DNA from 2 places in the Neisseria oralis genome. Region 1 is predicted to be linked to the other one. Evidence: predicted binding sites of a transcription regulator. Region 1 holds the regulator's gene; the other holds the start of a gene.
The links. Region 1 encodes FNR, which switches genes on or off when oxygen is low (the NO sensors DNR and NnrR bind a similar motif). Its sites were predicted from a motif close to TTGATNNNNATCAA; they were not measured.
Positions count from the first base shown of each region.

Region 2: ccoN (cytochrome-c oxidase, cbb3-type subunit I) is a predicted target of FNR. The motif match lies at 8,530-8,543, and genes of this name have one in related genera.

Region 1 is NZ_JBJGEB010000003.1:150,719-165,500, forward strand. Features, by position in the region: gene ACI43T_RS04060 (electron transfer flavoprotein-ubiquinone oxidoreductase) at 1-168, shown strand, start outside; gene ACI43T_RS04065 (hypothetical protein) at 511-768, opposite strand; gene ACI43T_RS04070 (hypothetical protein) at 1,011-1,235, shown strand; gene ACI43T_RS04075 (hypothetical protein) at 1,313-1,624, shown strand; gene ACI43T_RS04080 (GNAT family N-acetyltransferase) at 1,835-2,335, shown strand; gene ACI43T_RS04085 (protein-tyrosine phosphatase family protein) at 2,426-3,016, opposite strand; gene ACI43T_RS04090 (tetratricopeptide repeat protein) at 3,104-3,688, opposite strand; gene ACI43T_RS04095 (PepSY-associated TM helix domain-containing protein) at 3,704-5,122, opposite strand; gene recC (exodeoxyribonuclease V subunit gamma) at 5,439-8,651, shown strand; gene ACI43T_RS04105 (DUF1289 domain-containing protein) at 8,689-8,940, opposite strand; gene hemN (oxygen-independent coproporphyrinogen III oxidase) at 9,078-10,484, opposite strand; gene fnr (fumarate/nitrate reduction transcriptional regulator Fnr) at 10,636-11,370, shown strand; gene ACI43T_RS04120 (CysB family HTH-type transcriptional regulator) at 11,459-12,409, opposite strand; gene ACI43T_RS04125 (OmpA family protein) at 12,842-13,585, shown strand; gene thiL (thiamine-phosphate kinase) at 13,845-14,782, shown strand, end outside.
Region 2 is NZ_JBJGEB010000006.1:24,070-38,851, reverse strand. Features, by position in the region: gene galE (UDP-glucose 4-epimerase GalE) at 1-761, shown strand, start outside; gene ACI43T_RS07100 (NnrS family protein) at 838-1,995, opposite strand; gene ACI43T_RS07095 (hemerythrin domain-containing protein) at 2,115-2,489, opposite strand; gene ACI43T_RS07090 (RrF2 family transcriptional regulator) at 2,669-3,121, shown strand; gene ACI43T_RS07085 (energy transducer TonB) at 3,460-4,401, shown strand; gene ACI43T_RS07080 (MotA/TolQ/ExbB proton channel family protein) at 4,485-5,144, shown strand; gene ACI43T_RS07075 (ExbD/TolR family protein) at 5,148-5,588, shown strand; gene ACI43T_RS07070 (hypothetical protein) at 5,820-5,942, shown strand; gene ACI43T_RS07065 (TIGR01244 family sulfur transferase) at 6,038-6,472, opposite strand; gene ACI43T_RS07060 (M61 family metallopeptidase) at 6,519-8,276, opposite strand; gene ccoN (cytochrome-c oxidase, cbb3-type subunit I) at 8,601-10,037, shown strand; gene ccoO (cytochrome-c oxidase, cbb3-type subunit II) at 10,063-10,674, shown strand; gene ACI43T_RS07045 (cbb3-type cytochrome oxidase subunit 3) at 10,679-10,846, shown strand; gene ccoP (cytochrome-c oxidase, cbb3-type subunit III) at 10,877-12,238, shown strand; gene ACI43T_RS07035 (phosphatidate cytidylyltransferase) at 12,429-13,418, opposite strand; gene ACI43T_RS07030 (lysophospholipid acyltransferase family protein) at 13,415-14,125, opposite strand; gene ACI43T_RS07025 (hypothetical protein) at 14,130-14,504, opposite strand; gene ACI43T_RS07020 (CPBP family intramembrane glutamic endopeptidase) at 14,572-14,782, opposite strand, start outside.

The sequences.
Region 1 (14,782 bases):
TGTCCAGCGGGTGTGTATGAAATCGTTGAAGAAAACGGCAGCCCGCGCCTGCAAATCAACGCCGCCAACTGCGTTCACTGCAAAACGTGCGACATCAAAGACCCGACGCAAAACATCACTTGGATTTGTCCCGAAGGCGCAAGCGGGCCGAATTACGGCGGGATGTAGGGAGAAGGTGTTGTCTGAAAACAAGCAAGGCGGAAACGGTGAGTTTCCGCCTTTTTCGCCCCTATCCGCAACCATATACAACGGGATAGAGAGAGGGATAGGCCGTCTGAAAAGTCGGGGCAGGAGAACATGGAATTGTGATCCTTTGTATGAGAGTATATTTGTATGCATTTTAGTTAATAAAAGTATATTTTCTTTTGTTATTAAAAAATATTAAGAAAAATTAGCTACGCTTAAGTCATATGGTGAAGTCTTGAAAAACCGTATAGAGTGGGTTTTATTTAATTCTTTCATTTTATTATGAAAAATTCAAATAAAAAATGTTTCAGATATACGGAAAAACTAAAACGCTTTTTCTGAAAATAACGGGAAACAGGCGAACAAAACTACAGAACGATAGTCCCAAAAGACATCAAGTGCTTGAATTTCAAGTGTTTGATATTGGTTTGTGCTGTGGCTGGATACTTTAAACAAGGTTTTAAACAGACGGGCAGCTTGTATGCGAACATGGTCAACGGCAGACAGTTGTCGGCTGGGGTCATTTGGAAAGAAAGGAGTAGAAGATGCCGCATTCGGTATTACACGGTATTTTGAGTTCATGCATGTGCCTTTTTATCGCCTTATGCGCGGCCGCTCTTGCCAGATGGTTTTATCTGTTGGCAACAGTCGGTTTTTCATGGGATGCGTCGGCCGTTTATGCAAAAGCGTTTTTAGTATTTTTGGTTTTAAGCATTTTTTCCTATAAGGTGGTTTCCACCTTGTCTTAACCTGTTTTTCATAAGGAGTATGTAATGCAAACTAATGTTGCGAATACTGGTATGTATGAATTGGCTGTAAGTGATATGCAATTGGTTGCTGGAGGCGGCTGGGGAGAGGCTCTCGGTTACGGAGCTTTAGGTGCGGCCGTCGGCGGTGCTATCGGCGGTGTGCTGGGTGGTGTAGGCGGTGCGGCAGGAGGATTTGCTGTAGCTGGGCCAGCTGGTGGTGTTGCAGGAGCCAAATACATAGGAGGCTTGGGTGCCGCAGTCGGCGGTGCGTTCGGCGCGGGCTATGGATCAGGGCGGTAAGCTTGTATAGTTTGTCGATTTTTTAATTTCCAATTTCTTAATTTTTAAATTTTTATGGTGTTTGAAAGGAGAGAGTTATGCAGGCACTTACTTTAAATGGACAGGTGATGGCTGCCAATCATTCCGGTATGCGCGAACTTGCCTTTGACGAAATCCAATTGGTCTCGGGAGGCAGTTGGGATAAAGCATTTTCTTGGGGGGCTGCCGGAGCCGGAATCGGCGGTGCCATCGGCGGCGTATTGGGCGGTGCCGGCGGTGCGGTAGGAGGTTTTGTGGTCGGTGGTCCGGCAGGTGCGTTTGTCGGTGCGGGTGCAGGTGCGAAAGCAGGTGCGGTCGTCGGTGGCGGTGTAGGAGCGACTGTCGGTACTATAGCTGGTGCAATGCAATAAATAAACATTCAATTGCCCGGTCAAAAGCTTAAACACATCATGCGATATATGTTTTTAATCGAATGTGGCCGTTGAATTGCGATCGGGTGCAATTGGTTGTTTTTTAAAAGGCCGTCTGAAAACAGTTAAAGATTTTCAGACGGCCTTACCGCATTTGGTAACCATCTGTCAGTATTGTATAATTTTTCAAACAAATCCAGATTGCCAGCCATGCAATACACCGTTTCCCAAGCCATGCGGCAAGACCTGCCCGCTATTGTCGCCATCTACAACAGTGCGGTCGAAACCCGCCAATCCACCGCCGACCTTGCCCCCGTCGGCACGCAAGACCGTCAGGCTTGGTTTGAGGCGCATACCGGCGACAGGCCGCTTTATGTTTTGAAAAACCAAACGGGCGAAGTGTTGGCGTGGGGCAGTTTCAGCGACTATTATCCGCGCCGCGCCTACCATATCAGCGCGGAAATCAGCATTTATGTCCGTCATGACATGCGCGGCGCGGGGATGGGCAAAATCCTGCTGCGAAATATGCTCGAACGCGCGCCCTCGCTGGGCATACGCAACGTGCTGGCGGTGATTTTCGGCCACAACCATGTCAGCCTGAGGCTGTTTCATTCTATGGGTTTTCAGGAATGGGGGCGGCTGCCGCAGGTGTGCGATTTGGAAGCCTTTGCCGCCGATGTTGTGATTTTGGGCAAAAAGATTTTGGATTGAGTCGGTTAGAGGAAGGAGGCCGTCTGAAACCTGTGTTTCAGACGGCCTTTTCCGTTATGCGTGAAGGGCGGTTAAATGACACGGTAGGGGTCATTTCTGCCCGCGCCGCAGTTCCGCCAAATGTTGTCTGACCTGTTTCACGGTCTTTTCGGTAAACAGGTTGACGATGTTTTTCCAGATGCTGTGGTAGCCGTAGGGGCCGTGCAGCATTTCCTCTTTTGCATCTGCCACCGTCCAGCCCTGATAAATAATACGGTACATTCCCGAAATCAGTCCCGTGCGGTCGGCGCCGTGGTAGCAGTGAATCAGTACGGCACCTTGTCGCTGTTGTTTTTCAATCAAATACAGCGTCTGCGCAATATCTTCCGGCTTGATGCGCCACGAACGCAGCGGGCGGTTGAGCAGCGTCAGTCCGCGGTTTTTCAGGTGGGTGTCGTTGTCGTTGCGGTCGAAATAACGCAGGTTGATGACGCTTTTGATGCCGAGTTTCTCAATCGTGTCCCCGTCGTCCGCCACGGGCTGCTCGCTGCGGTACAGTTTGTCGTCGATGCGGTACAGGTTCGCATCCTGCTTTACCGAAGTCGCCCAGCGGCTCCGTTTTTCCGACGGCACGGACGCAGGATTGGCGGCAAAGGCAGACAGGGGCAGGGCGAGAAGCAACAGGGTGAGAACGGCGCGCATGAAATGTCCTTGATAAACGAAATAGGCGGATTGTACTGAAAGGCCGTCTGAAAATAAATTTCAGACGGCCTCTGCCTTTCTTTATTTCTATAGGCGGTAATTTTCACAGCCTGACTGATTGCCGTTATTACATGCCATACCGAGCCACTCTTTGGCAACTTTCAGATTTTGACGGACACCTTGCCCTTCGGCATACATCATACCCAAATTGTATTGGGCTCGGGCATTGCCCTGTTGTGCCGCTTGGCGAAACCATTTGGCCGCCTGTGCATAATCTTTGCGTACGCCCAGCCCGTCGTAATACATCGCACCCAAATTAAATTGGGCTTGGGCAAATCCCTGTTGTGCCGCTTGGCGGTACCATTTGACTGCCTGTGTGTCATCTTTACGCACACCCAGCCCCCTACCATACATCACACCTAAATTGTATTGGGCCAGGACAAATCCCTGTTTCGCCGATTGGCGATACCATTTGACCGCTTCGGCATAGTCTTGGCGAACGCCGCCCTGCCCTTTAACATACATTAAACCCAAATTGAATTGGGCAGCGGCATTCCCCTGTCTCGCCGATTGCAAGGTTTTCTGCAAGTCAGGAACATCATCCGCCCAGACTGCTTGCCCTATGCCTAAAGCCAGCAAGGCAAGCATCATTTTTTTCAGTAAGGTGTTCATCTTAAAATCCTGTTTTTATTCAGAAGGCTTTTTAAACCATTTTTCCAACGCCGGAATCCGCGACAGCAAAGCCGTATCCAAGAGCCAAATCACGGCGATGGCGGCGATGGCGGTCGGGAACAATACCGCCACAATCAAAAGCGGCACAGCCATTGCCCACCATACCGGCAACTCGATTTTCTGCGCCGGAGGAACCAGTCCGCCCGCATTGGCAGGGCGGCGTTTCCACCACATCACGCAGCCGCTGACGCAGATGAAAATAACCGCCAGGCAGAACAAGACGTTCGCCAGCACGCTCCACCAACCCAGCGTTCCCATGTGCAGCGCGATGCTGGCCGCCATAAATTTGCCGAAGAAGTTGTAATCGTCGAAACGGATGTCGGCCAGGATTTTGCCGCTGTATTGGTCGATGTGCACCGTGCGGTCGGCGGTCGGGCTGACCATGTCGTAGCTCATCGAATCCTGCGACAGCGTCCACACGCCCGTTTCGCCTTTGGGCAAGTTGAGCTGGTAGCGGCCTTTGAAACCGATTTCGCGGGCGAAGCGGTCAACCGTTTCCAAAGTCATCGGTTCGCTCGGATTGATGCCGTTTTCGCCCTTCGTCGTACCGGAAACAGGCATGGGCGTGAGTTCCAGAATCCACGGTACTTCTTTGGTTTTGCCGTCGTTCAGCACATCGCCGTGGGTCGGCACGACGGATACGGGGTTCGGTTCGACGCCCCATTTGCCGGCGGGGAACTGGCTCCAAGACTGAACGAACTTACCGCCCCAAATGCCCGCCCAAGCAACACCAGACAGGCAGAACAACAATAAAATCAAAGAAACCCAAGTGCCGAATGCGCCGTGCATGCTGCGCCACCACGAGCGTCCTTTGCCCGTTTGCGGCGCAAGCATGGCTTTCAGGCTGCGCTGTTTCGCCCACCACAAATAAATCCCTGTAATCATCATCAAGATAGTCAGCGACGCGGCGGTTTCTATCAGGTAATCGCCCGCCGTGCCGAGCATCATATCGCCGTGGATTCCATCCATCGTGTGATACCAGCCCTCATTGCGCGGCATGGAACTGACGACTTTCGCCGTGTAAGGATCGACGGCGACCATGGTCGCTTTGTCGTCGTTGTTCACGCGGAACACGGCAACCATATCGTCGGCGCGCGGCGCGATATATTGCACCACCGAAGCGGTTTCGGGGTTCACAGACTGCCGTGCCGCTTCCGCCTGCGCCGACAAAGGCTGCACCTGCGCCTGCGGGGTAACGTGTATGCGCTCGCCCTCTTTGCCGGTGATGTTGGCGAATAGAAGCATGCCCAGACCCGTTACGGCAAGCAGGGTCAGAAAGGGCGCGACCAATAGCCCGAAATAAAAATGCCACCGCCACACGGTCAGGTAGCGGCGGTTGGCCTGTTGGTCGGAGGTGGTTGTTTTAGGGTCCATGTATTTCGTTCTCTCTATCAAATGAAAAATCAAAAGGGATGTTTTGGTTTTCCGGCAAGTATTTAGTATGATTTAATCAGTATTATCTAGTTCCTTAGGGCTAGAATCAAGTAGCAGCTTGTAACGGAAAGCCGCCGATTATAGCGGATGCACTTATTTCCCGATACGAGGTGCGGCAATGCCGTCGCGGGGAATAACCGTGTCCGCCATATCATTGCATCTGAGGCGGGAGGCCGTCTGAAAAGTCCTCCACAATCTTTCAGACGACCTTATAATCTCCTCCAATCCGTTCAGTTTCGATATTTTTCAATCCGCCATGTTCTACCTCTACCAATCCAACCGCCTCGAATCGCTAGCCGCCCTGTTTGCCGGAATCCAAAGGGTCAGGCCGCTTGAGTCTGCTTTGGTGGCGGAACAGATTGTGGTGCAGAGTCAGGGGATGCGGCGTTATTTGAGTGTGTATCTGGCGCGCGAACTGGGGGTGGCGGCGAATTTGCAATTCAGCCTGCCGGCGGGTTTGACGTGGCAGTTGATGCAGAAGCTGATTCCCGATATTCCCGCGCTCAGTCCGTTTTCGCCGGAGGTAATGCGCTGGCGGCTGTTGGATTTGTTCCGCAGCGAGCGTTTTCAGACGGCCTCTGAATTTGAAAACGTCCGCTCTGTCTTGCAAAGCTATTTGGGCAGCGGCGTGTCGGCGGATTATCAGTTGGCGGGGCAGTTGGCGGATATTTTCGACCAGTATTTGGTGTACCGACCGCAGTGGATTGATGCTTGGCAGGAAGGCAAACTTCTGGGGCTGGGCGAGGACGAGGTCTGGCAGGCGCAGCTTTGGCGCTATTTGGACGACGGCAACCAATCCGCGCCGCACCGTGTGGCGCTGTGGGAAAAGCTGCTGTCGTCTTTGGATAAGGCGCATCTGCCCGAGCGTTTTTTCGTGTTCGGCATTTCGACGATGGCGCCGATGTATTTGCAGCTTTTGCAGAAAATTTCGGAACATTGCGATGTGTTTGTGTTCGCGCTCAATCCGAGCGGCCAGTATTGGGGCAATGTGATTGAGGCGGCGCAGCTTTTGAAGGGCGGCGACGATGCGGATTTGTCGCAGACGGGGCATCCGCTGTTGGCATCGCTGGGTAAGCAGGGGCGTGATTTTTTTGATTTTCTGACGGAAATCGGCTTGGAGGAGCAGCCTATGTTTGAAGAGGTTTCAGACGACACGCTGCTGCATTGCCTGCAAAACGACATTCAAAACCTGCGGATGCCGTCTGAACACAGCCGCGCGGATTTGCTGGACGACGGCTCCGTCCGTATCGTGTCGGCACACAGCCCCCTGCGCGAATTGCAGATTTTGAAAGACAAGCTGTTGCGGATTCTGCACGAACATCCCGACTGGCAGCCGCACGATATTGCCGTTTTGACGCCGAACATCGAGCCGTACAGCCCGTTTATCGAAGCGGTGTTCGGGCAGGCGCAGGGCGGGGCGCAGGCTTTGCCGTATTCGGTGTCGGACGTGAAACTCAGCCGCCGTCAGCCGCTGCTTTACGCGCTGGAGCAGACGCTGGATTTGCTGGAAAGCCGGTTTGAAGTCGATAAAGTGCTGCCGCTGTTGGAAAGCGGTTTGGTGCTGCGCCGTTTCGGGCTGACGGCGGACGATTTGCCGCTGCTGCACGACACCATTGCCGAATTGAATGTGCATTGGGGTTTGGACGGAACAATGCGCGGTGCGGCGGACAATCTGTTCACTTGGCAGCAGGCGTTGGAACGCATCGTGTTGGGCTGGATGCTGCCCGACGACGGCAGCCCGCTCTGGCAAAACGTCAGCGCGTGGCACGGCGATGTCAACCGCCTCGATGTATTCGGCCGCTTTGCCGCCTTCATCCGCACGCTGTCCCGCCTCGCCGCCGAGTGGCGTAAACCCGCAGCGGCGGAGGAATGGACTGAACGCTGCCGCGATTTGGTGCAGTCATTGTTCCTGCCCGATGCCGACGACCAATACGCCTTGCAGCAGTTCGAGCAGGCGTTGGCAAAATGGCAGGAAGAAACCGCGTTGGCAGGCTTTCGCGGCACTTTGCCGCAACATACCGTCATCCGCCACATCCGCCGTTTTTTGGGTAGCGAAAGCCAAGCGGGATTCCTGCGCGGCGGCATCACCTTTTGCAGCATGGTGCCGATGAGGAGCCTGCCGTTTAAAGTTATCTGCCTCTTGGGTCTGAACGACGGCGATTTCCCGCGCAACACCAAAGCCGCCGTGTTTGACCTGATTGCCCAACATCCGCAAAAAGGCGACCGCGCCCGCCGCGACGACGACCGCTACCTCTTCCTCGAAGCCATCATCAGCGCGCGCGACATCCTTTATCTCTCCTACGTCGGCCGCAGCATCCGCAACGACGACGAACTCGCCCCGTCCGCCCTCGTCAGCGAACTCATCGACACCATCGCCGCCATGACCGGACGGCGCAGCAAAGAGCTGGCGGAACACTGGGTCGAACAACACCCCCTGCAACCGTTTTCACACCGCTATTTCATCGCAGACAAAATTTCAGACGACCTCTTCAGTACGCGGCAGGACTACGCCGAAGCCCTCAACCGCCCGCGCGAACAGGCGCGTCCGTTTTTCAGCGAAGCCCTCGAAGAAAACAGCCCCGCACCGACCGTCTGGCAGGACGACTTCATCCGCTTCTGGAAAAATCCCGTCAAAGCATGGCTGCAACAAACCCTAGGCTGGCGCGAACCCTACCGTGACGAAGCATGGGAATCCGCCGAACCCTTCGAGCCGCAACGCGCCGACAAAATCGCCGCCGCCTACCTCGACGCCCGCCGCCACAACCAAGACTTTCAAGAAACCGCCGTCCGCCTCGACGCCGAAAGCCTGTTGCCCGCCGGTGAACTGGGTAAATTGTGGCAGCAGAATTTCCAAGCCGCAGCCAAACGCATCGACAGCGAATTGCTGCAAAGCCCCAAACTGCCGCCCTTCGCCTACGAAATCCCGTTCGACGGGCAAACCCTGCAAGGCAGCCTCGGCAACCTGTACCAATGCGGACAAGTGTTCTACCTCGACCGCAAACCCAACGCACCGCAACGCATCGCCCTCCTGCTCGAACATTTAATCTTTTGCGCGGTAGGGTCGTCTGAAACCGAAACCCGCCAAACCCATATCGTTCAGCCTGAAGAAACAACGCTTTATCCCGAAATATCCGGCAGCCAAGCGCAACAAATGCTGCAAAAATGGCTGACGTTCTTCAACCTCGGACAAACGCGCCCGCTGCCTTTCTTCGCTAAAACCAGCCTCGCCGCCGCCGAAGCTTATGGCAAAAAACAGAACTGGGAAGATGCCCTGAACAAAGCCAAGGAAAGCTATCACGGCAACAAAGTCAGCAAAGGTCAAAAAGACTATACCGAAGTCGAATTGGTCTTCGGCGACGAAGACGCCGGGCCGATAGAGGGGGTATTGTTCCGAAGATTAACGGAGGAATTGCTGGCGCCGCTGTTGGACGCGGTGGAAAACAGTCAATCGGCAGAAAAGGCCGTCTGAAAATGTTTCAGACGGCCTGAAGAGGAATAGACGGGGGTCAGAAATCGAAACTGCCTTGTTCGGGTGCCGCGTTGTCGGGCCGTTCGAGCAATTCCAGTTTGCGGTTGCGGATTTTGGTTTTCCGCATTCCGATCAAACGCATGACTTGGTGTTTTTGCTCATCGGTCATGTCCAACCAGTAGAGCCTCTCTTCGCGGCTGCGCAGGCAGCCTTTGCAGTAGCCTTTGGCGTTCGCTTCGCAAACGCCGATGCAGGGGCTGGGGATGTTGAAGAAGTCGGGCTGTTCCATAGAGGTGCGGTGATATGTTGTCTGTTGTTTTTTATGGATTATAGTGGCAGTCGGAGCATGCGGAAACCGTTTTTCCACCGTTTATGGTATAGGCCGTCTGAAAAAGGTTTTCAGACGGCCTCGGCAGTTTATAGGTTTCAAACTGTTTGCGAATATTTCGCTTTGGTTTCTTTGTGGCGCAGGTGGTAGTCGAACACCATGGCGATGTTGCGTATCAGGAAGCGGCCTTTGGGGGTAACTTTCAGCCCGTGCGACGAGAGGCGGACAAGCCCCAGTTCCGCCAGTTGCTGCAAATCGGCCAGTTCTTCTTTGAAGTAATGGCCGAACGGTATGCCGAATACGCTTTCATAGGCGCGGTAGTCCAGGGCGAAACGGCACATCAGGTCCTGAATGACGGTGCGGCGCAACAGGTCGTCCTGATTGAGCTGATAGCCGCGCATGACGGGCAGGTGGCCTGCGTCTATGGCGGCGTAGTAGTCGTCGATGTTGCGCTCGTTTTGAGAGTAGGTGCTGCCGATTTTACCGATGGAAGATACGCCGATAGCCACCAAATCGCAGTCGGCATAGGTGGAATAGCCTTGGAAATTGCGTTGCAGCAGGCCTTCCCGCAGAGCGACGGAGAGTTCGTCGTCGGGTTTGGCGAAATGATCCATCCCGATAAACACATAGCCGCGGCGGGTCAGGGTTTGGACGCAGTATTGCAGCATGTCCAACTTTTCTTCGCTGCCGGGGACGGCGTCGGTGTCGATACGGCGTTGCGGTTTGAAAATATGCGGCAGGTGGGCATAGTGGTAGAGGGCGAGGCGGTCGGGGTCGAGCGACAATACGGTGTCGATGGTGGTTTTGATGCTTTCGGCGGTTTGATGCGGCAGGCCGTAAATCAAATCGACGCTGACGGATTTGAATCCGGCTTCGCGGGCGGCATCAATGACTTCTTTGGTTTCTTCGTAGCTTTGGATGCGGTTGACGGCGGCCTGTACTTTCGGATCGAAATCTTGGATGCCGACGCTCATGCGGTTGAAGCCGAGTTTGCCGAGCATGAGTACGGTATCGCGGCTGACTTTGCGCGGGTCGATTTCGATGGAGTATTCTCCGTCGGGAATCAGTTGGAAATGTTTGCGTATCATATGGAATACGCGTTCAAGCTGGTCGTCGCTCAGGAAAGTCGGAGTGCCGCCGCCGAAATGCAGTTGGGCGAGCCGGTGCCTCCCGCCCAAGTGAGGGGCGAGCAGTTCCATTTCTTTTTCGAGGTATTCGATGTAGGCATCGGCGCGGCTTTTGTCTTTGGTGATGATTTTGTTGCAGCCGCAGTAGTAACAGATGGTGTTGCAGAAGGGAATGTGGATATAGAGCGACAGCGGTTTGTTGAGCGCGCCGATGCCGCGCAGTTCGAGTGCTTTGACATATTCGGTTTCACGGAAGCCGTCGTGGAAGCGGTCGGCGGTTGGGTAAGAGGTATAGCGCGGGCCCGTAGCGGGCAGGCTGGCTATCAGTTGGCGGTCGAATTCCGGTTCTTCATTGTTTTTAATGGAGATTATTTTCATGGCACGGTATTGCGTTTTATATAGAAATTAATGAATTAGTCAAAGTTTCAGTAGTTTGATAGAATGCCGCATTATGATAAACCTGCCTCGGTATCAGTCAATACCTAAATATGCTCCGAATGCAGAAGTTTTATAAAAAAGGTTGTCCGTTATGACCACACACAACGCTTCCCATCAGGTGAAAACTTTGTGTTCCACCTGCTCGCTGCGCGAGCTGTGCTTGCCTGTCGGATTGATGCCGAACGAATTTTCCCAGCTTGATGCGGTAATACGTCAAAGCCGCCGTTTGAAAAAAGGCGAATTTCTGTTCCGCGCCGGAGAACCGTTTACTTCACTTTTTGCTATCAGGGCCGGTTTTTTCAAAACCACCGTCGCCAGCCAAGATGGGCGGGATCAAGTAACCGGTTTTTTTATGTCGGGCGAACTTATCGGGATGGACGGCATTTGTTCGCATACGCACAGTTGCGACGCGGTCGCATTGGAAGACAGCGAGGTATGCGAACTGCCTTTCGGCCATATCGAAGAGTTAGGACAAAACATCCCCAGCCTGCAAACCCATTTTTTTCGCCTGTTGAGCAGGGAAATCGTGCGTGATCAAGGCGTGATGCTGTTGTTGGGCAATATGCGTGCCGAAGAACGCTTGGCCGCTTTCCTGTTGAACTTGTCCAACCGCTTGTATTCACGCGGATTTGCCGCCAATGACTTTATCTTACGCATGTCGCGCGAAGAAATCGGCAGCTATCTCGGCCTGAAGTTGGAAACCGTCAGCCGCACATTATCGAAATTCCATCATGACGGCTTGATAAAAGTCGAACACAAACATATCAAGATTTTGGAACCTCAGGCATTGAAGAAAATGGTGTCGGGCTGTACACATGCGATGTAAGTCAGAATGAACAATGGTTTCAAAAAGGCCGTCTGAAATTTTGTTTTCAGACGGCCTTTTTGAAACCATTTTGCAAACAGGTACATTGCTAAATCGAATAATCTTCCACAATCGGAGAATAAAGAATGCGGTCAACCGCTTCACGGTTCAATTTGGGGGCAAACAGATTGATAAAATCGTATGTATAGCCCCGCAAATAAGTATCGGACCGCAAGGCAATCCATGTTGGAGACGGTTCGAAAAGATGGGCTGCATCGATTAGCTGTAAATCTTGGTCGGCCTGCGGGTTATAAGCCATTTTTGCCATAACGCCCACGCCCAACCCCAGTTTGACATAGGTTTTTAAAACATCCGTATCCGCGGCAGACAATGCGACGGCAGGCTGTTCCAAACGGGCTCTGGCAAAAGCGCGGGCAATACTGCTGCCATTGTTAAAAGCAAATTCGTAAGTAACCAAGGGGAAAGAAGCTAAATCTTTCAAGCTTAAAGGATGGCGGCAATCAAGCAGCGGGTGGTCTTGCGGCACAATAACGGCATGGTTCCATTCGTAGCAGGGCAATTTGCACAATTCGGGATGGTCATCAATAGCTTCGGTGATAATGCCGATATCCGCTTCCCCTCCGCTAACCATTTGGGCAATCGCCGAAGGGCTGCCCTGCTTGATGGTTAACTGCACTTTGGGATAGCTCCGAACGAATCGGGCCACAATTTCCGGCAACGCATAACGTGCTTGCGTATGAGTGGTCGCAATGGTCAGCGAACCACTGTCATGGTCGGTAAATTCACTACCGATATTTTTGATATTCTGCACGTCGCGCAAAATCCTCTCGGACAGTTCCAAAACAGCCTTACCGGGCTGAGACACTGAAACTACGCGTTTACCGCTGCGGATAAAGATTTGGACGCCCAGCTCCTCTTCCAACAAGCGGATTTGTTTGGAAATGCCGGGCTGGGAGGTAAACAACGCATCCGCGGCTTCCGATACGTTCAGGTTGTGGCGGAAAACTTCTAGAGCATAGCGGAGCTGTTGTAATTTCATGGCAGTTTGCGTTTGTAGGTTTTGTACGACAGAAGCGTGTAATTTAGCATATTTTGTACAAGTTTGCCCGCAAACGCTTTTATAGAAAAAAAGTTTTTGTTTTTGCGCGAACTATCTTTTTTGATTATGAAAATTAAATTTAATTTGTTATATTTGTTGTTGTTTTTGTACAACGATAGCATGTTCAGCAGTTCGTTTTATCCGTAAATAAATGACACAGAGTTGATTTTTCGGCATGATTCACAATTAGGAAGCAGGCAGGTTTGTAATTGTTTAGCAGAGTTATGTATTGACAGTTTGTACTCGGCTTCTTTATAGTTCAACCTGATATATCCGATCTGCCGTCGTTTTGCATACTGCGGCCTGTATATTGGTAAGGTGCGGCGGCTGCTTCTCGTATCCGTTGCATAACAATTTTGATGAGGGAATAAAATGACCAAACAGCTGAAATTAAGCGCACTGTTCGTTGCCTTGGTTGCTTCAGGCACCGCTATGGCCAGCGAAGCGCATACCAAACATGGTTATGTTGTAAGCAGCCAGTCTCAAGAAGTCGTCCGTAACAACTACGGCGAGTGTTGGAAAAGCACTTACTTTGACAAAGAAACACAAGGTCGTATTGAGTGTGGTGATGCCGTCGCCGTAGAGCAGGCTCCTGAATACGCTGAAGAGACTGTGTCGTTGTCTGCCAAAACATTGTTCGGCTTTGACAAAGATATTCTGCGTCCTGAAGCTAAGGAAAGTCTGAACGCTTTAGCTCAACGTTTGAGCAATTCTAATGTGGAAAGCGTACGCGTTGAAGGTCATACCGACTTCATGGGTTCGGAACAATACAACCAAGCGTTGTCAGAGCGCCGTGCCAATGTAGTGGCAAATTACTTGGTTAACCAAGGTGTTGCGTCCAACAAGATTTCCGCTGTTGGTTTGGGTGAATCTCAAGCTCAGATGACTAGTACTTGTGAAGCTGAAGTTGCCAACTTGGGCAAAAAAGTTTCCAAAGCCAAACGTCGTGCGGCTCTGATTGCATGTATTGAACCCGATCGTCGTGTAGACGTGAAAATCCGTAGCATTATTACCAAACAAGTTGCTCCGGGACAAGTACAAGGTGAACGTCCGGCTACTGACGAGGGATGGATTCCTAGTCCGTACAATGGTGTACACGGTTACGCTAAACCTTAATTGTGCAATTGATAAACAAGACCCCGCTGTTCTGGCGGGGTCTTTGTTTATTTATTAAGACATGTGGCGGTAAAAAACGGCTGGGGAATCGGTTTACGTTATGATTGAATAATATAAGTATAATAACAAGGTATCTTTAAGTTTGTTGTTTTGGAGGAAGTATAGTATTAATTGTGTATAAGGAAACACTATGGATATTTTATAATTAATTTAATTGTTATTTGTTTTGTAATGTGATTTACTTTTACGAATGATATAAATGACAGAGTTTGATTTTATTCGCCGTTACCTAAAAAAGCAGCAGGACGATGCTCAAGTAGTATTGGGGATTGGTGATGATGCGGCAATTATCCGCCCGCAAGTCGGTTTCGATTTGTGTTTTAGTAGTGATATGCTTTTGAAAGGTAGGCATTTTTTTGCGGATGTTCAGCCTGATGATTTGGCTTGGAAAGTACTTGCAGTCAATATTTCCGATATGGCTGCAATGGGGGCTACTCCGCGTTGGGTTTTATTGAGTGTAGGATTACCGGAGCTGGATGAGAGTTGGCTGCATCGTTTTTGCAACAATTTGTTCGATTTGGCACAACGTTTCGGTGTAACTCTAATCGGAGGTGATACAACCCGTGGTGATTTGGTATTTAACGTAACGATTATTGGCGAATTGCCGACTGGAAAGGCATTGCGGCGTGATGCGGCAAAAGAAGGAGATGATATATGGGTATCGGGGCAAATCGGTTTGGCAGCGGCCGGTTTGAATCACTGTTTGGGGAAATGTGTTCTTACCGAGCAAATAGCAGAAAAGTGTAAAAAAGCGTTGCTAAGACCTATGCCGCGTGTAAAATTAGGGCAAAATCTGCTGTCTATCGCACACGCAGCCCAAGATGTTTCAGACGGCCTTGCTCAGGACGTCGGGCATATTTTAAAAGCATCGGCAGTCGGTGCGGAGCTTTGGGTAGATTCTCTTCCCAGTCTGTCTGAATTAAAACAATCATTATCTAGACAGCAATGGTTGGAATATACATTGTCCGGCGGTGATGACTACGAACTGGTATTTACTGCGCCCACCAGTTGTCGGAAGGCAGTTATTATGGCGGGAAAAGAAAGCGGTACGGCAGTAACGCGTATAGGTAGAATTACGGATACAGGCCGTCTGAAAATCATAAGTTCGGGTGGTGATGAAGTGAAATTAACTACACA
Region 2 (14,782 bases), on a different contig from region 1:
TAGGCGAGAGTGTGGCCGAGCCGATGAGGTATTACGACAACAATGTGTCGGGTAGCTTGGTGTTGGCTGAAGAAATGGCGCGGGCGGGTGTGTTCAATATCGTGTTCAGTTCGTCGGCCACGGTGTACGGCGATCCGGGTAAAGTCCCTTATGCAGAAGACATGAAACCAGGCGATACCAACAATCCCTACGGTACATCCAAGGCTATGGTGGAGCGGGTTTTGACCGACATTCAGAAAGCCGACCCTCGCTGGAGCGTGATTTTATTGCGTTATTTCAACCCCATCGGTGCGCATCAAAGCGGCTTAATCGGCGAGCACCCAAACGGGATTCCGAATAACCTGCTGCCGTATATCTGCCAAGTGGCCGGCGGGAAACTACCGTATCTTTCCGTATTCGGTGATGATTATCCGACTCCTGACGGTACGGGTATGCGCGACTATATTCATGTGGTGGATTTGGCGGAAGGCCATGTTGCCGCAATGAAGGCCAAAAGCCATGTTCCCGGCGTACACCTGCTGAATTTGGGTTCGGGGCGGGCGTATTCGGTGTTGGAGATTGTCCGTGCATTTGAAGCTGCTTCAGGCTTAACCATTCCTTATCAAATCAAACCGCGCCGCGAAGGCGACTTGGCCTGCGTGTATGCCGATCCGACTTATACTAAACAGCAAACCGGCTGGGAAACCAAACGTGATTTGCCTCAAATGATGGAAGACGCCTGGCGTTGGGTAAGCCGGAATCCGAACGGATACGGCGATTGATTGCAAGATAAGATGAGGCCGTCTGAAAATGTATTTTCAGACGGCCTCATTACTTATTGTGCGCAAATATCTGGAATTATCCTGCCTTGCCATCGGCCCGCGGTTTGATCAACCACGGAATATAGCGCCAAGCGTATAGCAACAACGAAGCGGCGAACAGTGCGGCGGAACAGCGGATGCTGTGTGTGTATGCCGTGCCTGAAACAAAAGTGGCGAGTATGCGGATGAGGGTGGCGGCAATCATCAGCCAGAAGGCAAGGGGGATGGGTTTTGGGGCGGGGTAGATAGGGTGTCCGGTATGGCCCAGTGCGGTGCGTGCCATCATGCCGAGAGTGAGTACGCCGATGCCGCCCACGCCGATGAGGTGTACGCCTAAATTAAGCAGTTGCAGCTTGAAATGGCTGAGGCCGATGGCGGTGAGGCCGAGTGCGGTAAAGAAATAACCCGCAAACAGAATCCACAGCATGGGTTCTTTCAAGACGGCGTTGTTCCACCAGCGGCAGACCTGTATGAGGTTGATGATGCCGGCGGCGAATGTGAAGAGGGTGGCCAGCGGCAGCAGGAACTGGTGTGCGGTCAGCATGGCGGCAATCATGGGTAGAACCAAGGCGGAGAGTGCCAGCCATTGCGGGCTGGGCACTTGCGGGATGTTCAGGCGTTTGGAGGTAAAGAACGAGATGATGCGGGTTCCGATGAGGCCGATAAAGGCGGCGACCATAATCAGGCCGGCGACGAGTCCGTTGAGCAGCGCCATACCGTCAAGCGGGTTGAGATGGCGGTGGAATGCGACATGTGTTCCGCCCAATACGAAGAGGGCGAACACGGCGATGTAGTTGCGTTTGTTTCGGCTGCGATATACGGGGATGGCCATGCAGACTGCGCCATACCAAAAAAAGACGGTACCGGCGATACCGCTGGCAACAGCCCCCCAGCCGGGAATAAATGCGGCAATACGGGCGGCCAGCCAAAACGCGGTCAGTCCGGCCAATGCGCCGCCGCGGGTGGGGGGCTGTCCGGTCCATGTGGCGACCGCGGTCAGCAAGAAAGCGATAACGACCAAACCGGCGTAACCCCAAATCATTTCATGGGCGTGCCAATAGAAACCGGATAGTTCGGGCGTGCCTTGATAGCCGAAGCCCCAAAGCAGAATGGACAGCGCGCCGTACAGCGCCGCCAGCGAATAAAACGGGCGGAAAGCCATTGCCCAAATCGGATGTTTGAACAGGGTGCTCATGGTGGTTCCTTGTGTTTTTTATTGTGGGAGGTGGTTTTTATAGGTCAGGTCGTCTGAAAAGGTGCCGGCCATGTTTTTCAGACGGCCTCATCGGTTTATAAAACAGAAAGGTAAGGTTTTTATTTCGGTGTGTCCAAATAAGCTTCGACGGCAGGGAACAGTTCGCGTTCTTCAAAACGGGCATGATCGCGCAAGGTGGTGGCAAAATCTTTGTTCCACGTTTCGCTGGCATGTTCGGGCGCGGCAATCATGGCGCGTAGTTTGGCATGATCCGTTTCAAAACGTTCGCGCAACGCGTTGTCGATTCGCGGCCAGTACGGTGCGAACAAAGTTTCTTCTTCAAGGAAATGTTCCAATAGCTCGGGGAAGTGCGGTTCCAATTCGGCTCGGTGGCTTTCGGCGGGAGTGCGCAGAAGACGCACGCAGAGAGACAGCGAACGGTGGTGGTCGCGCGAAAGCTCGATGAGTGCGGGGTGGCGTTTCAGCGGTTTCATAGGTTTTATTGACGGTATGCCGGATTGGAACGGTAAAGTATGATTTTAATGATGGGCTGGATTAATGTTTAAGTTTCATATATTATGAAACTTAAACATATATAAAGTCAAACACATACAGCCGTTGCCCAAAGCGGCTGTATGTGTTTGGGAATGAACCCGCAGGCCAGAAGAATACCATGTATTTAACCCAACATACGGATTACGGTTTACGCGTATTGATCTATACGGCGATAAATGATGATGCGTTGGTCAATATCAGTACGATTGCCGAGACTTATAATATTTCCAAGAGCCACTTGATGAAGGTCGTTACCGCGCTGGTAAAAGGCGGATTCCTGACCAGCGTCAGGGGGAAGGGTGGCGGTTTGAAACTTGCGGAACCGCCGGAGAAAATCAATATCGGTTCGGTGGTGCGCCATTTGGAACCGATGCAGTTGGTCGAATGTATGGGGCGGGACAACAACTGTCTGATTACGCCGTCATGCAGGCTGGCGGATATTTTGAGCGGGGGGATTAAGGCGTTTCTGAATTATCTGGACGGTTTCACCCTGTCGGATTTGCTGAATAAACCTACTTACGATTTACTCTACATGCCGAAAGTCGATATTTCGGTCGAACGGACGAACTGAGCGCGGGACTTCTGTAAATCAAGCGATACGGCCTAAAATTTTTAAAAAATTTCTTTGGAATGCAACGTATTGTATATCAGTTGGGAACTTACGTCTGTTTCGGGCTTCATACTTCACTTAAAGAATGCACAATGCGGTTTGAATAATCCGTTTTGTTTTCAGACGGCCTTTCTCTGCTGAAAACCATATTGGGAACCTTATCGAACAAACCGTTTGCTTATGGCTTGAAGGTGCGATTTTTTTGAAGATTATCAATGAAGTAACTGATTGTATTCAAAATCCTCCGTTTGTATAAATAAGTTGCAAACAGAAATAATTGCTATTACTATGCTGGCACTATGAATAAAGAACGAATTTTAAACCCCACAGTGGTTGCCGCTGTGGCGCTGCTGCATGTCGGCCTGATGTTGTTGTTGTGGCGCGCACACGTGCCGCCGCCCGTGGAAGTCGAGCACATCGAGTTTGTCGATTTGGGCGATTTCGGTGGCGGAGACGGGAATGCCGAAGGAGCGGGTTCGCCCGCTCCCGCGGAGAATCCCGCTCCGCCTCAGCCGCAACCGGAGCCGCCGAAACCCAAGCCTAAACCTAAAAAAGTAGAGCCGCCGAAACCCAAGCCGGTAGAACGCCCTAAACCGGTTATCAAACCTGTCGTAACGAAAAAGGCGGATGCCGATATTGAGCAGCCTAAAGAAAAACCTAAGCCTGTTGAAAAACCGATTCCCCAACCTGAGGAAAAACCTGTCGAACCACCCAAACCGGTTGAAAAACCGGTTCCCGAATTCAAACCTGCAGCGGAAAGTCCGACAACCGATACTTACGTCCGCAGCAGCAGGGCTGGGGCTGCCGGCGGTAAGGAAGGCGGCAAAGGCCAGGGCGGCGAAGGCGGCGGTTCGGGCAAAGGCTTTAAAGGCGAAGGTACCGGCCGCGGGTTGGGCGACGGCCCGGGCAGCGGCGGCCGACCCGGCGACCACGGCAGCGGTACGGGCGGCGAAGGCGGCGGAACGGGGCCGGGCAGCAGCCGCGGTAATCCGATACAGTCGTCCGGCATGATTCCGACCCCTCCGTATCCCCAACTTTCTGAAGAAAACGGTGAGGAAGGTACGGTAGTCGTGAATGTGCTTGTGGCTCCCGGCGGGAATATTGTGTCGGTGACCAAAGTCAAGGGGAGCGGCTATCCGCGTTTAGATAGGGCCGCGATGAATGCCGCCAGAGTAGGTAGTTACAAAACTAAGGGTTGGATGAATTTCAGAGGGACCGTTGTTTTCAAAATAACCAACTAAAGGCCGTCTGAAAATCGGAAAGCCACCTTGATGATTTAAAGTTTCATTTTTTAAACTCAGTTTTATATTTTTGGAAAAAAAACATGAATTTAGCGTTAGTATTTCAATCGGGCGATTTCGTATTGATCAGCGTGTTCATCATACTGGTTATTATGAGCATCGTAACTTGGAGCATCATCATTCTGCGTGCCATCAGATTGCGCAAGGCTAAAAACGGCAATGCGGCGGTTAAAAAATTGGTGTTGGCTTCGTTCACGCTGAACGAAGCGGTGCAGAAAGCCAAAAGCGTCGATTCGCCTATGGGGCGTTTGACTGAGGAGGCGGTTAAGGCGCATCAGAACTACCGTCAGAGCGATGCCAAACTTTTGGCCAATGCCCTGCCTTTGAACGAATACCTCGTTACCCAAATCCGCAACAGCATGAGTCAGATTATGCGTCAGTTTGAAGGCGGTATGACCTCATTGGCCTCCATCGGTGCGACTGCGCCGTTTATCGGCCTGTTCGGTACGGTATGGGGCATTTATCATGCTTTGATCAATATCAGCCAAAGCGGCCAGATGAGTATTGCCGCTGTGGCCGGTCCGATTGGCGAGGCTTTGGTATCGACAGCCGCCGGCCTGTTCGTGGCGATTCCTGCGGTGTTGGCCTACAATTTCCTCAACCGCAGTACGAAAACCCTGTCGCAGGACATGGACGCCTACGCTCACGACCTGCATGTACGTCTTTTGAATCAGAAGGATTAAGTTATGGCATTCGGTTCGATGAATTCGGGTGATGATGCCCCGATGTCGGAAATCAACGTTACGCCGTTGGTTGACGTGATGCTGGTGTTGTTGATTGTGTTTATGATTACCATGCCGGTATTGACGCATTCGATTCCTCTGGAGCTGCCGACCGCTTCCGAGCAGGCGGCGAAGAAAGAGAAGCAGCCGACCGACCCGCTGCGGCTGACGATCGGTGCCGACGGTTCTTATTATTTCGGTGCGGAATCGGCTTCCAAAGTCAGTATCGAGGGGGTAGCTGAGAAACTGAAAACCGCTAAAGCGGCAAAAGAAGATTTGATTGTCGCCATCGCCGCCGATAAATCGGTAGAGTACGATTACGTCAACAAAGCGCTGGAAGCGGCGCGTGAGGCGGGTATCAGTAAGATAGGCTTTGTAACCGAGACCAAATCGGTAGCCAAGTAATCAATAAGTAACGCAGTCTTCTGTAAAACGGAGAGGCCGTCTGAAAAACGAAATTCAGACGACCTCTCCGTTTTATCGGTTTACCGAAGCATTACATTTTTTTAAAGATATGGGGAAACACCAACCTGATTCGGCCGTCTAACCGATACAAGAAATTCGCGGAAAAGCGGGCAAGGCGGATGGTGGCGCATCTGCTGTTCATAATCCTAAAGATGTCGTTTGGAGAAGAACATGCCTGAATGGTTGGGTATCGTATTGTGGATTGCCGCGGGATTGGCGGCAGTGTTGGGCGTATTTGCGGTGGTCGGATTTTTACGATTCATCGTAATGTCGGCGTATAACAAAGATTTTTAGGTGTTTGCCGGGCGCCGTTTATCCTGACGGGTTTAAACGATGAGGCCGTCTGAAAAAAGATATTGCAAATCTTTTTTCAGACGGCCTTTGAACGTTTAACGGTTATCCGCCGCCGCTTGCAGGCGGGCTTCAAAATTGGTCAAATCCACGCCGGCCCGGGCTGATGCGGTTTTTACTTCGGCCACGCTGCTGCCGTTTTGAATCTGGCGGTAACCCCATAACAAAGAACAGCGCGTTCCGGTTCGGCAATAGGCCAGTACCGGCGGCGGCAGTTCCGCCAGCAGCTTGTGGAACGTGTCGATGTCGGCATCGGTGATGGCCGGAGCGGTAACGGGCTGGTGGCGGAAGGCCGCAATGCCCGCCTGTTCCAGCCATTGCCGTACTTGAGCGGCCTCGGGCTGGCCTGCTTCTTCGCCGTCGGGCCGGTTGCAGATAACGCTTTTGATGCCGAGTTTTGCGGCTTGTGCTGCGTCGGCTTCGCTCAGTTGCGGGGAGATATAAAGATTTTCGCTCAGTTTCAAGATTGCCATGATGTTTCCTTTCGGTTGTTTTCAGACGGCCTTTCATGCCTGAAGGTTACGGACGGTCAAACAGCCATTGTTCCAGCAGTTGTCTGTCGCTTACCGCCAGCAGGGCGGTTTCCGCACCGGCCTCCTCTACGGTGATAACGGTTTCGCGCAACACGCCAGTGCGGAAGAAGTGAACATGTACCTGGCTGCCGACCGGTTGCTGCGACCATTGTAAGGTAAGGTCGGTACAGGCGAAGCCGTTGAGGGCGATGATTTTGTCTTGTGGGCAGAGGGCGGCGTTTTCTGCACTGCCGCCGTTGAAGACATGAGTCAGGGTGGCGCCGTCGCCGTTTTGTTTGAAGCGTGCGCCGAAGTCAGGTGCCGGCGGGAAAGAGTCAGTCTTGGCGTCCACCAATCCGCCGCCGTGGCTGCGGGGCAGGGAGTGCCATGTCAGGACAACGCCGGCTGTGGCGAGACATTCGGCCAGCGGTAGGTCGCGGGTACTGTATAAGGCCGTCTGAAAAAAATCTTCCAAGTTCAAGCCGGTGATTTCTTGGCAACGCACCTGCCATTGTTTTTCGGGAATGCCTTGCCGCGTTGCACACCAGTCGCGGTAGTGTTGACGCATTACGCTGTCGAGCGAATGCCGTCCCGCACTTTTGCTTCGGATGAGCAAGTCGAGGCAGAGGGCGGCAAGGGCGCCTTTCTGATAATAGCTGACAATGGCGTTAGGGCTGTTTTCATCCTGCCTGTAAAACTTGTTCCATGCGGTAAAGCTCGATTCGGCAAGGGTTTGTTTCAGACGGCCTTTGGTTTGTTGTACGCGGGTAATGCCTTGCGCAAGCAGGTTCAGATAGGCTTCGGGTGAAATGCAACCGCTTCGGGCGAGGAACAGGTCGTCGTAATAGGATGTAATCCCTTCGAAAGCCCAAAGTTGCTCAGTGTAGTTTTCGCGGTCGAGATGGTAGGGGACGAATGCTTCGGGCTTGATGGATTTAACGTTCCATGCGTGGAAGTATTCGTGGGAAAACAAGCCGAGCAGTTGTGTATAGGCGTCGTTCGCCGCGCCCATTTCAAACGGGGGCAGACTGTTGCGGTCGGCAAGAAGGGCGGTACTGTCGATATGTTCGAGGCCGCCGTAGATGTTGTCGCCGACATGAAGCAAGAAAAGATATTGGTCGAACGGTGCAGGGCTAGGGAAAGCCGCCAGTTCGGTTTCGCAGATTTTGCAGATGTCGGATACCAGGCGGTCGCGGTCAAACGGATGATAGAAACCGCTCAAAGCAATGCGGTGCGGAATACCTGCCGCTTCAAAGCTAAGAAATTCGATATTCCCCAGTTCGATGGGATGGTCGATCAAATCCATATAAGAAGCCGCCTGAAAAACGTGCTCTCCGACAGCCGGCAGAGTGGTCGCTATCCGCCAGTGTTCAGGGGGCTGCGACAAGGCCACACGGTGGGCTTCATGCTCGTATCCTTTGACTTTCAAGAAGATGCAGGCTCCGTCAAAGAAGCCCCGCTCCGTGGTTAGGAATGCGCCGCGGACGGACAAATCGAAAGCGTAAACGGTGTAGCAAATCCGCCACTCTCCGCCAATAGCGGCGGCATGCCATGTATTTTTGTCGATTTGGGTCAACTCGGCCGGAATGCCATCGCAAAAAGCCCGGATTTCAGTGATATGACGTGAGAAATCACGAATCAGATAACTGCCCGGAACCCAGTTCGGTAAACTGATTTCTGTCGGCAGTTCATTGTTTTTAATAAAAGAAAGAGTGATTTCCCATTGGCGGGAGAGTAAATTTGGCGAAAGAGTGTAATTAATCATAGCTATTATTCTGTTTGTTAAATTTTAATATTTGCCGGTATTTTAATACAGCCCACAGGCTGCATCAAAAAAGGCCGTCTGAAAAGAAAGGATGAAGGATATGACAAAATTTTAGTAAGTATTTTGTTAATAATTTGATTTGTATTGTTTTTATTTTTCAAAAAAATATTTTTGACATATTGTCAGCAATGTAATATCGCTTGGCGCGTACCAGTATCTATGTTAAATTTAGAAAAATAGCCCATTGTTTCGCTTGATTTGACTCAAAAATCAGAAATCGGCTGTAATAAAAAATTCTTATTGCCATGATTAATGGAGACTTTTATGGACACGCAAACTTACAACTACAAAGTGGTGAGGCAATTTGCCATCATGACCGTAGTTTGGGGCATCGTGGGCATGTTGGTAGGTGTTATCGTTGCCGCACAACTGTTTGCCCCTTCCCTTGATTTATCCGATGTCGGCCCGTGGTTTCACTTCGGTCGCCTGCGTCCGCTGCATACCAATGCGGTGATTTTTGCTTTTGGCGGATGCGGCCTGATGGGGACGTCCTATTATGTGGTGCAGCGTACTTGTAATGTGCGTTTGTTCGGCGGCAACTGGCTGCCGGCGTTTACGTTCTGGGGTTGGCAGGCCGTTATTGTGGCAGCCGCAATTTCACTGCCTATGGGTTTTACCCAAGCCAAAGAATATGCGGAACTGGAATGGCCGATTGATATTTTAATCGCATTGGTTTGGATTGCTTACGCCGTAGTTTTCTTCGGTACCATTGCCAAACGCAAAGTAAAGCATATTTATGTAGCCAACTGGTTTTACGGCGGTTTCATCTTGGCTGTAGCCTTGCTGCATATCGTTAATAATATCAGTGTTCCAGCCGGTTTTATGAAATCCTACCCCGTTTATTCCGGTGCCATCGACGCAATGGTGCAATGGTGGTACGGCCATAACGCCGTCGGCTTCTTCCTGACTGCGGGCTTCTTGGGCATGATGTATTACTTCGTTCCGAAACAGGCCGCTCGTCCGATTTATTCGTATCGTTTGTCCGTCGTCCATTTCTGGGCGTTGATTTTCACTTACATGTGGGCGGGTTCGCACCACCTTCACTATACCGCATTGCCCGACTGGACCCAGTCTTTGGGTATGGTTCTGTCTCTGATTCTGTTCGCGCCGTCTTGGGGCGGTATGATTAACGGCATCATGACCTTGTCCGGTGCGTGGGACAAACTGCGAACCGATCCGGTTTTGAAATTTCTGATAGTTTCCCTCTCTTTCTACGGTATGTCGACTTTCGAAGGCCCGATGATGTCCATCAAAACCGTTAATTCCCTGAGCCATTATACCGACTGGACCATCGCACACGTACACGCGGGTGCGTTGGGTTGGGTAGGCTTTGTGACAATCGGTTCGGTGTACTACATGATTCCGCGTCTTTTTGGTAAAAACGAGATGCACAGTACCAAATTGATTGAAGCGCATTTTTGGATTGCCACTATCGGCGTGGTCTTGTACATCGCCGCAATGTGGATTGCCGGTGTGTACCAAGGTCTGATGTGGGGTTCTTTAAATAAAGACGGTACGCTGACTTATTCGTTTGTAGAATCCGTGAAACACACTATGCCTTATTATCAAATCCGATTTGTGGGCGGCATGCTGTATTTGAGCGGTATGTGCATCATGGCATACAACGTTTACCGCACGGCGGTCGGCGGCAGGCCGGTGGATGCGGAAATCCCTGCGGTTTCCCAAGTGCAGCACCACTAACGTATAAGAAAGATAGGCTACCAAAATGAAATTGCAACACTTAGTCGAAGAAAAAGTCGGGTTCCTGATAGTGTTTACCGTTCTGGTTATCAGCGTCGGCTTGCTTATTGAAGCAGTACCGTTGTTCTTTACCAAAGCGGTAACCCAACCGGCTCCGGGCGTTAAACCGTATAACGCTTTGCAAGTGGCGGGAAGGGATATTTATGTGCGTGAAGGTTGTTATAACTGCCACTCGCAGATGATTCGCCCTTTCCGTGCCGAGACCGAACGTTACGGCCATTATTCAGTAGCGGGGGAGTCGGTTTACGACCGTCCGTTCCAATGGGGTTCGAAACGTACCGGTCCTGATTTGGCCCGTGTCGGCGGACGTTATTCCGATGAGTGGCACCGTATCCATCTGCTCAACCCGCGCGATGTCGTCCCCGAATCCAATATGCCTGCATTCCCGTGGCTGGCCCGTAATAAAGTGGATGCGGAAGCCACTGTCAGACATATGAAGGCTCTGCGCTCTGTCGGTACACCTTACAGCGACGAAGAAATTGAAAAAGCTCCGGAAGCTTTGGAAAACAAATCAGAGCTGGACGCCGTAATCGCTTACCTGCAAGGGTTGGGTTTGGCATTGAAAAACGTAAGGTAACATCATGGATGCTAACTGGGCGCGCTCGCTTTTTACCCTTTGGGTATTCGTCAGTTTTATTTTGGTTATCTATATTGTGTTTAATCGGCGCAATAAGAAAAACTATGATGATGCCGCAAACAGTATTTTCGACAATAACGACGATAATACGTCCGATAAAAACGGGCGATAACCGGTTAATCCGCGATAACGGAGCAAAAGAATGAACACAACTTCCCAATTTACCAGTAATTTCTGGAATATATACATTGCCGTCATCGTCCTGTTCAGTTTCATCGGCTTGGCTTGGCTGCTGCTTTCGCAAAATGTTGTGAAGCCGCTGAAAAAAGGCGAAGAGGTTAAAACCACAGGATACAACTGGGACGGTATCGAAGAGTACAATAATCCGCTGCCGCGTTGGTGGTTTTGGTTATACGTCTGCACTTGGTTGTTCGGTATCGGTTATTTGATTATGTTCCCAGGTATCGGCGACTATAAAGGCTATTGGGGCTGGAGCAGCCACGGGCAGTACGAAGAGGAAATGCAAAAGGCGAACGAGCAATACGGAAAACTGTATGCGAAATTTGCCAAGATGCCGATTGAACAGGTTGCCAAAAATCCTGAAGCACGCCAAATCGGTAAGAATATGTTTGATACTTATTGTATCCAATGCCACGGTTCGGATGCGAAAGGTTCCAAAGGGTTTCCAAACCTGACCGACAATGATTGGCTGTGGGGCGGCGAACCTGAAAAAATCCATGAGACCATTGAAAAAGGCCGCATAGCGACTATGGCTGCATGGGGGCCTGCTTTGGGTGAAGAACGCGTTAAAGACGTTGCAAACTATGTGATGTCTTTGTCCAAACCGAAAGACCAGTATGACCAAGAGCGTGCCGCACGCGGTAAGGCCTTGTTCAGCGGTCCGCCGGCCAACTGCTTTACTTGTCATGGAGATAAGGGGCAGGGTATTCAGGGCTTGGGTCCGAATCTGACTGATAATATATGGCTTTGGGGTGGAACGCAAAAAGCCATTATTGAGACCATTACCAATGGCCGCCACAGCCAAATGCCCGCATGGGGCGGTTTCTTGGATAAAGACAAGCTGCACATCATGACGGCGTATGTTTGGGGTTTGTCAAACAAAGACGGTAAAGCGCCGACCAAGAAAGCAGAACCCGTACCGGTGGCAGCACCTGCTCCGACAGCATCGCCTGCGGAAAAAGAGGCAGTCGCTCCGGCAGATAAAGCAGCGTCATCGGCCGATAATAAAGCCGGTTCCGCTACTACTACTGAAGCCAAGCCAGCCGATAAGGCAGAAGCAGCTCCGGTAGCCAAGGCGGATGGTAAAAAAGTCTATGAGGCAAGCTGCAAATCCTGCCATGGCAACGCTATTCCCGGAATCCCTCATATCGGTACGAAAGCAGATTGGGCGCTGCGTATCAAGCAAGGTAAAGAAACTTTGCACAAACATGCCCTTGAAGGGTTCAATGCCATGCCGGCCAAAGGCGGCAACAGCGGTCTGAGCGACGATGAAGTGAAGGCTGCCGTGGACTACATGGCGAATGAATCCGGTGCAAAATTTTAGTCTCTGACTGGATCAGGATAAAGGCGTATCTGAAAGGATACGCCTTTTTGTTTGTTGTAGCTGCGGGATAGGAATGGGGAAACAGGTATTTAAGGGTACCATGTTGTGTCAGCCGGAATGAATTGAGGCCGTCTGAAATTTTCAGACGGCCTCTTTGGAAATGAGCAGACAGTTAACCGACTGAACAGATTCAACCGTGCCAGTAATACCGGACAATGTGAAAGAACACGGGCGCGGCGAAGCAGATGGAATCCACGCGGTCGAGCATACCGCCGTGGCCGCGTATCATGTTGCCCCAGTCTTTGACGCCGTAGTCGCGTTTGATGGCGGACATCACCAGCCCGCCGAAGAAACCCATCAGGCAGATGACAAAACCGATAGCGGCGGCCTGGCCGTGGCTAAACGGCGTAATCGGCGACAGCAGCGCGGCGAGTACGGTAGCGGACAAAATGCCGCCGACCGTGCCGGATATGGTTTTAGACGGAGAAAGCGACGGCATGATTTTGGCACCGCCGACCAGTTTGCCCCAAACGTATTGCAGCACGTCCGAAACCTGCACCACGAAAATCAGGAACATCAGCAGCAAGATATTGCCACTGCTGTCGAAACCGTCCAAATTCAAGAACATCAGGGCGGGAACGTGTGAAAGGCAGAAGATGCAGATCATCGACATCCACTGCGTTTTGGCAGCGCGTTCGAGGAAATGGGCGGTTTGACCGCTCAGGCTGGCGATAATCGGCAACACCAGAAACCCGTACACGGGGATGAAAATGCTGAACATGCCGTACCAGCCGTCATAGACGAAATAATATTGCACCGGCAGCAGCAGGTAGAAACACACCACCATGCTGTAATAATCGCTACGGCGGCGATAGACGAGGGTCATGAATTCGCGCAGGGCGGCAAACGAAATCAGGAAAAACAGCGCCACCGTCCCCGTTTTGCTGAACCAAAATGCGACCAACAGTACTAGCGTCATCAGCCACCAAGCGTAGATGCGGGCATTGAGGTTGGAGATGGTGGCATTGTCTGCGCCGTTTTTGCGTTTCAGCCATTGCCCGACGACGCTGGCGAAAATCAATATGGCAAATACGCCGGTAAAGATATAGCCTGCCTGCGGGGTCAGATGTGCGGCGGTTTGTTCGGTAATGATTTGGCTGGACGTGTTAACAAAGCTCACGATGCAGCTCCTTTGTTTTGTTGAGACTCGTTGCGCTCGTTTTGGCGAAACTCGTTGCACTCGTTTTCAGACGACCTCAATGCCAGCAAGGCTTTGCGGGTGCGTATCAGGAAAGTGTCTTTGTCTTCATCTTCGCGCAGGGTCAGCGGTTCGCCGATGTGGACTTCACACAACAACGGCACGGGCAGCACTTTGCCTTTGGGCAGGACGCGGTTGATGTTGTCTATCCATATCGGCACAAACTCGGTGTCAGGCTTACTCTTCGCCAAATGGTAAATGCCCGATTTGAAAGGGAGCAGGATTTCGTTTTCGTCCGTATTGCGTGTGCCTTCGGGGAAGATAATCAGCGAATCGCCCGCTTGGAGCGCGTGGTTCATCTGTTCGGTAATCGACTGCGGATTGTCGCTGTGGCGCGGAATCAAGAGCGCGTTGAAGACGTTTTGGATGATGAAGCGTTTGAGTTTGTTGGTCAGCCAGTAATCCGAGCCGGCAACGGGACGTGTGGAAAGCCGCCAGCGGCGCGGCAGGGAAATCCACACCAGCAAAAAATCGCCGTGGCTGCCGTGATTGGCGTAATACACTTTTTGCTGCGGATTGAACGCCAGTTCGCGCGGGCTTTTGGGACGGACGCCGGTGAGGAAGGATACCGACAGGCACAATGCTTGGTCGGTCAGCCATGCAAGTTGTTTTTTAAGAAAATTTTTCATGACATCAGAGGATTTGAATAAGGAAAACTGCCGATTGTGCAGCGGTCAGGTAAAGGCTTTTACGCCACAAGGCAAGCGCGCCCGCCACACGCTGCGTTATGGATGGGTCGTCTGAAACGCGGCGCAAGCCGGTTTGCCGCAGGGTTTGGTCGAAGGCTTCGGGCGTATAGCGACCGTCGGCAAAATCTTGGAACACTCGACGGTCGAATTCGATGCGGATGTGGTAGTACAACAGCGCCGCCGCCAAGACAAGCTGCACCGCCAACCACGCGCCGCCGCGTTGCGCGGACAAAGCGAATAGCAAGACGTTGGGCACGGCGGGATAGCGGGCGGTGGCAAGCAGGCGGGCGGTAATCAGGCTGTCAGTGGAATTGTCCATTCACCTTCCTTTTTGGTATGGAAACCGTCATTCGGGGCATATCATGTCCAAGGGTCGTCTGAATTTGTTATCGGGATGGCACAGGCTTACCTAAAAACAAATTCTTTTCTGCAATCAAAATATAAATGGCTACTAACGACAAAATGGCCGTCTGAATAACCTTGCTGTCGGGGTGGGTGGCGAAAATCTCGTTACCCAGATTGGCGCACAGGTGGAATATCGTCGCCACGGCGATGCTGCGCCCGCTTTTGGCGTACAACCAGTTCATCAATAGGACG